Regions from separate parts of the Cytobacillus sp. Hz8 genome, predicted to be linked through region 3. Evidence: riboswitches for the same ligand, from Rfam matches in the RefSeq annotation. Region 3 holds a riboswitch; each other region holds the start of a gene.
The links. Region 3 has a riboswitch for S-adenosylmethionine ahead of ACE38V_RS18650 (hypothetical protein). Riboswitches for the same ligand answer to the same signal wherever they lie in the genome.

Region 1 (3,281 bases), on a different contig from region 3:
TCCTGTCCAGCCTCCTAGTGCTAAATCAAATTTATAAGTCATCATTTTCTCGAAACGCACCTTTGCAGGAACATTACTCAAGTTAATGGTAACGCCTGGCAATGCCGTTTCTATTTGACTTTGTAAATATTCACCGATAGTCTTAGAATCACCATCATCAGAGGTTATTAATGTAAATGAAACTTTATCTACACCAAGCTCTTCTTTTGCTTTTTCCCATAATTTTTTCGCTTGATCCGTATCGTGCTTCACTAATTCTCCAGCTGCATCTGCAAAATCTTCTTCATTTTTCGGGTCCTTTGCCATCCCCTTTGGAATAGCCCCAGTTGCTGCACGAGAACCATCAGCTAATACATTCTTGACCAATTCATTTCGATCAATGGATAAACTTAATGCCTTACGCAGATTCTCATTTTGCAGGTTTTTATTTGAACTGGTTCCTAATTCAAGGTTTGTTGCGCGAAGTGCTAAAATATTTATATATCCCGGGTCATCTTTGAATTGTTTAATAAAGTCACCAGATAATGTAACACCATCAATTGTCCCAGCCTGATACAGATTAATTCCAGTAGCCGTTTCTTTTACAACTTGCACATTAATTTGCTTGAGAGAGATGTTATCTTTATCCCAATAATATTTGTTCTTCTTATACTTCCAACTTAATCCGGTACCATCCCAATCTGACAATACGAGCGGACCATTGCTTAAAGTATCTTCACTGCTTTTACCGTATTTATCACCTTTCTCCGTTACAAACTTCTCATTTTGAGGAAAAAGGTTCGTAGAGGAAAGTGTCTCTTTAAAATATACATCGGAATATTCCAAATCAATTTGCAACTGCGTATCGGATAGTGCCTTAATCCCTAATTTACTTTTATCTATTTTTCCTTCATTAATGGCTTGAGCATTTTTTATATTAAAATAAGTGCTGGCATTTTGTGCAGCGGTTTTAGGATCAAACAAGCGCTGCCATGCATAAACAAAATCTTTTGCCGTCAATGGATCACCATTTGACCATTTCAAATCTTTTTTAATATTAATAATATATTGTGTTTTCTCCTTGTTCGTTGCTTTAGGTTCACCGTCAGCAATAGCTGGAACAGCCTCATTTTTCCCGTTAATTTTATACAATCCTTCAGCAAAAATATTAATTTGCTCTGCACTTGCAGTATCATATTCCTTTACGGAGTCTGCTGTTGGTATTTCTGTTGGTGCAACCCAATTTAACACTTGATTATCGGCTAATTGCTCACCTGACTTTCCACTTGCCTTTTCGCCTGAGGAATTATTGCTTCCATTCGTATTAGCAGAGCAACCTACTAACGATGTAATCACAAATAATGATCCAATCAATATACTTAATTTTCTTTTAATTTTTTGCATCTTTTTTACTCCTATCTTTCTCTAAAATTAAATTATTTAGTAAATAATTCCTTTCACTGAAACACACTTACTAGCAATTAGTTTTTTCTTTTCAATCAACTATCCTTTTGAAGACAGCAACACAAATTTCTGTATTGGATGCCATATTTCATTATGTAAGTTCCTCCTATTTCTAAATTTTGTAACGTTTGAGCTCTTGTTGAAAATGTATTGTACTATCTATTGACCTGTTAAAGCTTCAAAATCAGTTTTAGTAAGCCAATAGGAATAGTCGGATTTATGATACTCTATGAAACAAATTAATTATGGCTTCACAAAACAAGACAACTAGTATATGATTTTTTTATTTCTAAAAGATATCGAACAAGCATAATTCAATACTTTGATACAAGACCAATCCAGTCTATAATTTTTTAACTTCATTTTTTCGGGTAAAAGATTCCCTGTTTATCACTAAACCCAATGTATAGAACCCACACCGATATGCGGATGCAAATTTGCTTGAAATGATTCATACTCATGTTCTAAATCAGGAAGAGGTAATTCATACAGACTCTTATCACCATTTTTATAGAATTCAAAAGTAGTAAGTATATTTATTAATTCTTTGCGCCGCTTTTCAAGATTTTTACAAGGATAGTTACTCATTTCATTCACTCCCTTTATTTGATAAAAAATAAAAATCCTATTCTTAAAGATAAGAATAGGATTGACTCAGTAACATGTCACCCTAACTCATCTTCCAAGCATAATGCTTGTTGGAATTAGCACAGTGTTCTTAAAAGAACCTGTTGCTGAGGTATCAAAGGGCCATTCCCTCCACCTCTCTTGATAAGTTGGATATATCAAAGAATATTTAAATTTTATTTTAGCTTTATGTATAAAATAAACCTACTATTCCGATTTGTCAACCATTATTTAGAGGAAAAAAAACTTCACTTTTAAAAACCTGAAAATCATCAGGCAGCAACACAACTTATGTGCTACTGCCTAATGATTTTCAGGTCTAGTTCAATTTAACAAATTCGCGGCAGCATCATTCCAGAAAGTCTATGCAGCTTTCTCGTACTGCCAAGTCCCGTTTTTAAATGAAGCGTTCCTTTCTCTTTGCCTGTTATATGACCGATGACTTTAGCATTTTGTCCAAGCTCGTGCTGTTTTAGTAGCTGAAGAACCTGTGCTTCTTGCTCTTTTTTCACAATGAAAATAACTTTTCCCTCATTTGCAAGATAAAGTGGATCGAATCCAAGGATATCACAGGCACCTTTTACTTCGCTTCGAATTGGGATTTCTTCATTTTCTATTTCCATGGAGATTCCAAAATCCTCTGCGATTTCTACAAGCGTCGTTGCGAGACCGCCTCGTGTAGGATCCCGCATGATTCGAATCCCATCAACCGAATCTATCACACTAGCAATCAACCCATTCAGCGCCGCACAATCACTCTGCAGTTCCGTCTTAATTCCAAGCTCTCCCCGTGCACCTAAAATCGCAATGCCATGGTCACCGATTGTGCCATTAACAATAATGGAGTCTCCTTCATCCATTAATTCCGGTTGGACAGGATGTGTAGGATGAATAAAGCCGATTCCGGTAGTGTTGATGTAAAGCCCATCAATACTTCCTCGTTCTACCACCTTTGTGTCGCCTGCCACAATTTGGACCTGAGCTTTTTGTGCCTCTTCTGCCATTGAATGAACAATTTCCTTCAGTTCTTTCACCTTGAAGCCCTCTTCAATAATAAAACCCGCTGTTAAATATTGCGGAATCATTCCACTTACAGCCAGGTCATTAACCGTCCCAGCAATAGCAAGTTTTCCGATGTTTCCACCAGGGAAAAAGATTGGTTTTACCACGAAGCTATCCGTCGTCACAGCCATTTTTACAGAGGGAGATGG
Region 2 (3,281 bases), on a different contig from region 3:
ACTTTGTTTTATCTGGCTTTCGTTAATAGATTTACTTTTCCCTTATAACTAATAAAAAAACCTTTCTGCACAGATAAGCAGAAAGGCATTCATTCATGTCCTTTCTCTTATCTACCAAAACAATCATTGTTCTGTGTGAATTGGCACCATTTCAATAATCATATTGACGGTTGCCGGGTTTCATCGGGCACATCCCTCCACCTCTCTTGATAAGAGTGAATCTCATCTATATTCAATTAAGTTCTATTTCAGAAAAGTTCATAAAATTGTTACGAGACTTATCGTATCACGGAAATAAAAGGGTGTCAATGACAATTCAACTGTTTTATACTGGTAAATTCCCTAATAATTATTATATCAATATTAAAGATTAAGCCTTTGCTGCGAGACTTGTAATCCCTGTTGCCGCCCCAATCGCTTGCTCTAAATCCTCAATGAGATCGTCTGCATTTTCAATACCAATAGAAAGGCGAATGAGATCCTCAGGTACTCCTGCAGCGGCTAATCCTTCTGCATCTAATTGTTGATGAGTCGTACTTGCTGGATGTATAACAAGACTTTTTGCATCACCGACGTTCGCCACATGAGCCCATAATTCTAGATGATTAATAAATGCAGCCCCTGCTTCTCTGCCCCCTGCAATTCCAAAAACAACAACAGATCCAGCACCTTTAGGAAAATATTTATCTACAAGAACTTTATCGGAACTTGTTTCAAGGCCAGGGTAGATGATCCATGTTACTGCTGGATGTTTTTGTAAGTAATCCACAATGATCTTCGTGTTTGCGACATGTTCCTTCATTCTTACATGTAGAGTCTCTAATCCAAGGGTAAATTGAAAGGCATTTTGTGGACTCAAGGTTGGTCCAAAATCACGAAGAAGCTGAACTCTTGCTTTTGTAATATAGGCCACCGCTCCTAATGCTTCGCTATAAACAATATCGTGGTAGCTTGGGTCTGGTTCAGTAAATCCAGGGAATTTAGGTGAATTCCAATCAAACTTTCCTCCATCTACAATTACGCCACCAAGAGTGGTTCCATTTCCTAACAACCATTTTGTTGCTGAGTGTACAACAATATCAGCTCCAAATTCGATTGGTCTGCATAAGTACGGAGTTGCAAAAGTATTATCAACAATCAGTGGAATACCTGCTTCATGAGCAATATTCGCTACACCTTCAATATCAAGAACTTTTAAACTTGGATTACCAATCGTTTCAGCATAAATGGCCTTCGTCTTATCGGTAATGGCATTTTTGAAGTTATCTAAAGAATCTGGCTCAACAAGCTTTACGCTGATTCCATATTTCGGTAAGGTAACAGCAAATAAGTTATATGTACCCCCATATAAATTGGATGCAGCAACAATTTCATCACCAGCTTGAGCAATATTTAATATTGCTAATGTGATTGCCGCCATTCCGCTGGCAACTGCTAAAGCACCTACGCCTCCTTCAAGCAAAGCAATTCTTTCTTCAAATACAGTTAGAGTCGGGTTATGAATACGAGTATAAATGTAACCAGGTTCCTTTAACCCAAACAAATTGGCTGCATGTTCTGTATTTTTAAACTGGTAGGCATTATTTTGATAAATGGGTACCGCCCTTGCTCCTGTCACTGGATCTGGTTCAAGTCCGCCATGAACTCCAAGGGTTTCAAAGTGATAATTTTTTTGTTTTTCTGTCATTTTCTCAACTCTCCCTTTTTCTTATCATTTTTTAGCATATTTCAGCAAACGATAAAAAAACCTCTTCATAAGAAGAGGTTTGATATCGAACTCTTCTTATCTGTCAGAGTAATCCTCTGCTGGAATTAGCACCGTGTAAATCAACCGGTTGCCGGGCTTCATAGGGCCAGTCCCTCCACCTCTCTAGATAAGAACCTATTTAATTATTTTCAAAAAATTATGATTACATGAATATTAGCATAATTAGTTTATGACCGTCAATGTTTTTTTAATATTATTGGTAGGGTTTCCCAAGAATAAACAAGGTTTCTAAATAGAGTGTTGTTCTGTATGTTGCTATCATTTCCAATTTTTCCCTTTTTACTGCCTCTCGTAATTTCACTTTTCCTTCTAACACGGATTCAATAATTCGCTCCTCACCTATAATTTCACAGTCTGGTCGAATGACATCATCTGAATTAACCATGAGAAGATCACCTTTACCAATTAACAGATTCGCATTGCTTTTTTCCGTTTTAATGCTTAATTTAATTAATGAATCATTTAACAAGTCCATTAAATGTTTTTTGCCCTTGACTCCGTTAATAAAATCAACCAAAACGTCTTGCAATGTTCTCACACTCCCTTTTGTAGATAATAATTCTATTAAATGGCATAAATCCCTTTAACAACTTTTATTTTCTTTCGACAAAAAAAAGACAATGGAGCTTTTTATCTTCCATCGTCTTTTATTTCCTAAGAAATATGTCAAAATTTACAAGAGCATCCTAATTGATGTCGAGTGTTTTGGGACTTTCAATGCCAAATTTCAACACTTTGTCCATTGGTAAAAAATACTCTTATCTTCAATTAGATTTCACTAGACCTTGTAATTTTTCATATAAATGAGGAACGGAGTGAAATGCATAAATTCTTTCAAGAATTTTCCCATTCTGAAAGATAAGAAGGCAAGGCACACTTTCTATTGACCATTCTTTAGCATATTCTGGTATGAAATTTAAATTCATTTTGCGAAATTGCTCATTTGGTAATAATTGTTCAACTACTTCGAGAATCTTACCGGCAATTTTACACGTTCCACAAAGGGGAGTATACAAATAGAGGAAAGACACTCCCTTTTTCTCCATATATTGTTTTAAACCTGACATTGATGACTCATCCATTTGCTAACCTCTGTCTAAAAATTCTGTATAGACATCTATATTTGCTCCCGTTAATACAGTTGCTAAGTGATATTCTGGAGCCGTTGCTACTTCACGATAGCACCTATCAATATAAAGATGCTCAGCATCAGGAAATTCTCTTTTTAATTGATTCCGCAGCTTCATCCCTGCTTCATCAGCATCGACTAAAATATAAATATCGCGATCCTCAAGTGTGTCTACTAATTCATCAAGCTTTGTCATGCTAATGGTTCCATTCGTGCAGATCACATCAATAGGTTCCTTGATAATATTCATTATTTTTCTTTTATCCGATGTTCCTTCCACAATGATTACTTTATCTGGTTTATCTTCATTCATTTTGATCACCTTGATCGAAAGTATAATTACTTTACCATATTCATTATATTAGAAAATGGTGTACCTATCTA
Region 3 (3,281 bases):
TCATATTCGACTAACCACCAGCATTATTAATTGAATGAATCTTTCCCTTGCAGCTTTAAAAAGTTTGAAAATTTGTTTATTCCTATTTTTTATTAATTCAGCTTATTGCTAATGATTTCATATAGATAAAATTTTGTACTAATTATTTATTTGTATTCAATCACTAATAAATAACTCTTTCTTTCAAGTTAAAAGTGAGAGAGAAAATGGAACCACCTATTTACAGGCAACTCCATAGAAATCAGGAAATAATTGGATATTATTTATTTTCTACCTTCTCTTCTCTCGAAATACTCATGCAACCGGAATTTACAAATTTCCTTTGTTAAATAAAACAAGATTTTTTTGTCATTTTTACTGAGATTAAACCCTCCATTATTTTTTCAATGATATTCTCTGTAACTAATTCAATTTTCTTCATTACTAACCACAGTTAAAAAAATCCTATTATTAAATCCACCACGTTCATCTGCCTTTTTCTGACGCACATCTTCTAATTCTTCATACGTTGCTCCATGAATACTAGCTAATGAATGAATAATTTCAAGTAAATCAGCTAATTCTTCTATACTATCTCGATCAGTATCGGCTTCTAAATACTCCGATAATTCCTCTTGAGCTTTTTTTCTTAGCTCTGTTTTGTATTCATAGTCAGAAAGAATTTTTGTAAAGGCTTCTTTTCCACTATTCTTGATAATATCAGGGATTTTGTCACGTACTAATTTATTATACACAGGCATTTTTCTTCCTCCTCCTTTATGAATATTCAACCAAATGTCGAAACCATAGCCCTTCTCCACGACCTCGATCTTTGAGATCAAAACATTTTAGACAGAGGTCTTCAGATATTGGTTCATTGCTTATTGTTAAAATACTATTCTCGTAGGTAAAAATAATGGAAAGCTTTCTTAAACCATCAAGGAGAAATTCCATATTCTCATTTGTTTTACTTGTACAATCAAACACATTAAAGCTCTTCTCTTCCACCATAAACCCTTGACGAATAAATAATCGATTCCATTTGTTCATTTTGTTCATATAATCAACTCCCTTTGGTTCATGGATTTATCATCTCAAAAGGCCCGTTCGTTTTTTCCGTTTTCTATGAATCGATCGATAAATACATATTCGATATAATTCCCATACTCCTTCTTGACTTCTAGTCCTTGTTTCTCTAATTCCTCCCACATTTTTCTGTCAGAGAGTACGGGCTCCTTTTTTGAAGGGTAGCCAGTTCATTTTCTGCTATGGTAACTTCATAGGAGTCAACTTTATTTTTTACAACTATTGTGTAATCCGCTTGCTTCATAAGAATCAGTTCATATGCCCTATCCCACTCCTGTAACTGGCTTTCGATTAATTCCGCCACTAAAAAAATGAATCTTTCCGCTTTCATTGATTTTGAAATATAACTTCTGATTACTCCGTTGACAATCATATTCAAACCTCTCCCTTATCCTTATTTTTAATAAAGCATCAAGAAAAAAGGCTCCTCGTTGCAAGCGTAAATGCAACAAGGAACCTTTTTAGTCCGACGTTATCATTCACTGGTTGAAGCTCCTTACCGTGCTTGGCAGGTTGCTGTGAAGTCGTTGAGCCAGTACTCTCGTTCACTCTTGATAACCTTATTAACTTAGTATCATTATATGAGGATTGTTTGAAAAAAATATTGATCATCCTATCTGTCTTACCGGAAATGATGAAAATATTTATACTCTTTTTTCATGTTTTTCGATTATTCAACTCACGTTTTAGGAGATGGCTAATCTCAAGTTAATATCCATGTTAGCCATTTTAATCATGTTAAAGATAGTCTCTTGCTACTTCTTTTCAGAAATCCTTCTAAGGAACAACGGTGACTGGACATGGAGATAACTGTAGAACCCCTAGGCTTACACTTCCTATTAAGGCACTCTTCACAGCACCCATGCCGCGAGTACCCATCACTATACAATAAGCTTTCCTTTCTTCCGCCAGCTTAGTAATTTCCACTTTTGGAATCCCTATACGGATTACCTTTTCAATATGGACGTTTTCGGTTGAAATCGATTGCAGTGCTCTCTCCAAAATTTCTTCTGCTGTATCATGTATATACTCCTGAATTTCTTGCTTAGATATAAAGCGATGCAAATTTGGAGATGAATAGGTTGGTTGCACATTCGTAAGAATAAGCTCCCCATCTATTTGTTTTGCATAAGATATGGCAAATTCAAGTGCTTGATGGGAATAAGTAGAATCATCAATTGGAACAATAATTTGTGCCTTCACTTTTGTCGCTTCTTCGTTCATTAGGAGATCATCCTTTCCCGTAAAAAAACCGTTTTTCTTTGTTATATTACTAATTCTGCAATCCCCACCCTATTTCCTATGTCATTCAGACTTTTTTCAAAATCTGTTTTAAGGTTAAATCATCTTATGAGCACCTGCCCCCAATCTCCATAACGAAAAAGAAGCCTGCACCATAAATTATCAAGTAATCATGGAATGCTCTTTCTGGGTTATATGGCCCCCAACGGATTATTCTGTTTAATCTCTTGGATTGATAGATTTAAGCTATAATTCCCATAATCGAGAATGTTATTAAGAATAAGATTCAACTGTTCTTGTGATTTAACTTTTAATTTTAAATGATAACAGCCTCCCCCCGAAATTCGATGAGCTTCAACAACCTCATTTCGTTCCTGAATAAAGCGAATAAACGAATCATGATTAGTTGTTTTCATATGAATAATGACAAACGCTGTAAAAGGAAGCCCCAATTTCATTTCATCGATGATTAAGGAGTAGGATTTTATGACGCCGCTATCCTCCAGTTTTTTAATACGGTTCCCAACTGCTTGTCCCGTCATATGAATTTGTTCCCCTAAGTCCTTCCATTGTATGCGTGAGTTTTTGGTTAGTAACCGCAAAATTTGAAAATCAATGTTATCAAGTTCCATAATAAATTCCTTTCACCATGAAATGATTTAATCTAAAAGTGTTTCACCAAAGTATCGATAAAATTCAAGATCATCTTTATCATTTTATTATAATAAATATTTCAATGAGGTGAAGAAAATGACTTTAGCTTTAATCATTATTGATATTCAAAATGACTATTTTCCAAATGGAAAGATGGAATTAAGCAACCCTGTTGCCGCTTCTGCCAATGCTAGAAAAATACTTGAATGGTTTAGACAGAATGACAAAAATAATATTTTTCATATTCAGCATATCTCCATTAATAAAGGGGCAAGCTTCTTTCTGCCAAATACAGAGGGAGCTAAAATAAATAAAGCCGT

Region 1: another riboswitch for S-adenosylmethionine. It lies ahead of ACE38V_RS10800 (Fur-regulated basic protein FbpA); the one in region 3 lies ahead of ACE38V_RS18650 (hypothetical protein).
Region 2: another riboswitch for S-adenosylmethionine. It lies ahead of ACE38V_RS11950 (O-acetylhomoserine aminocarboxypropyltransferase/cysteine synthase family protein); the one in region 3 lies ahead of ACE38V_RS18650 (hypothetical protein).

The regions. Positions count from the first base shown of each region.
Region 1 is NZ_JBHKFI010000007.1:95,283-98,563, reverse strand. It holds gene ACE38V_RS10805 (peptide ABC transporter substrate-binding protein) at 1-1,383, opposite strand, end outside; gene ACE38V_RS10800 (Fur-regulated basic protein FbpA) at 1,837-2,031, opposite strand; SAM riboswitch class I at 2,116-2,221, opposite strand; gene hypE (hydrogenase expression/formation protein HypE) at 2,400-3,281, opposite strand, start outside.
Region 2 is NZ_JBHKFI010000008.1:126,306-129,586, reverse strand. It holds SAM riboswitch class I at 105-216, opposite strand; gene ACE38V_RS11950 (O-acetylhomoserine aminocarboxypropyltransferase/cysteine synthase family protein) at 371-1,687, opposite strand; SAM riboswitch class I at 1,781-1,881, opposite strand; gene ACE38V_RS11945 (hypothetical protein) at 1,962-2,297, opposite strand; gene ACE38V_RS11940 (thioredoxin family protein) at 2,533-2,835, opposite strand; gene ACE38V_RS11935 (toprim domain-containing protein) at 2,854-3,210, opposite strand.
Region 3 is NZ_JBHKFI010000019.1:26,679-29,959, forward strand. It holds gene ACE38V_RS18640 (phosphoribosyl-ATP pyrophosphohydrolase) at 408-740, opposite strand; gene ACE38V_RS18645 (hypothetical protein) at 757-1,038, opposite strand; gene ACE38V_RS18650 (hypothetical protein) at 1,175-1,438, opposite strand; SAM riboswitch class I at 1,535-1,626, opposite strand; gene ACE38V_RS18655 (universal stress protein) at 1,843-2,289, opposite strand; gene ACE38V_RS18660 (Lrp/AsnC family transcriptional regulator) at 2,499-2,939, opposite strand; gene ACE38V_RS18665 (cysteine hydrolase family protein) at 3,058-3,281, shown strand, end outside.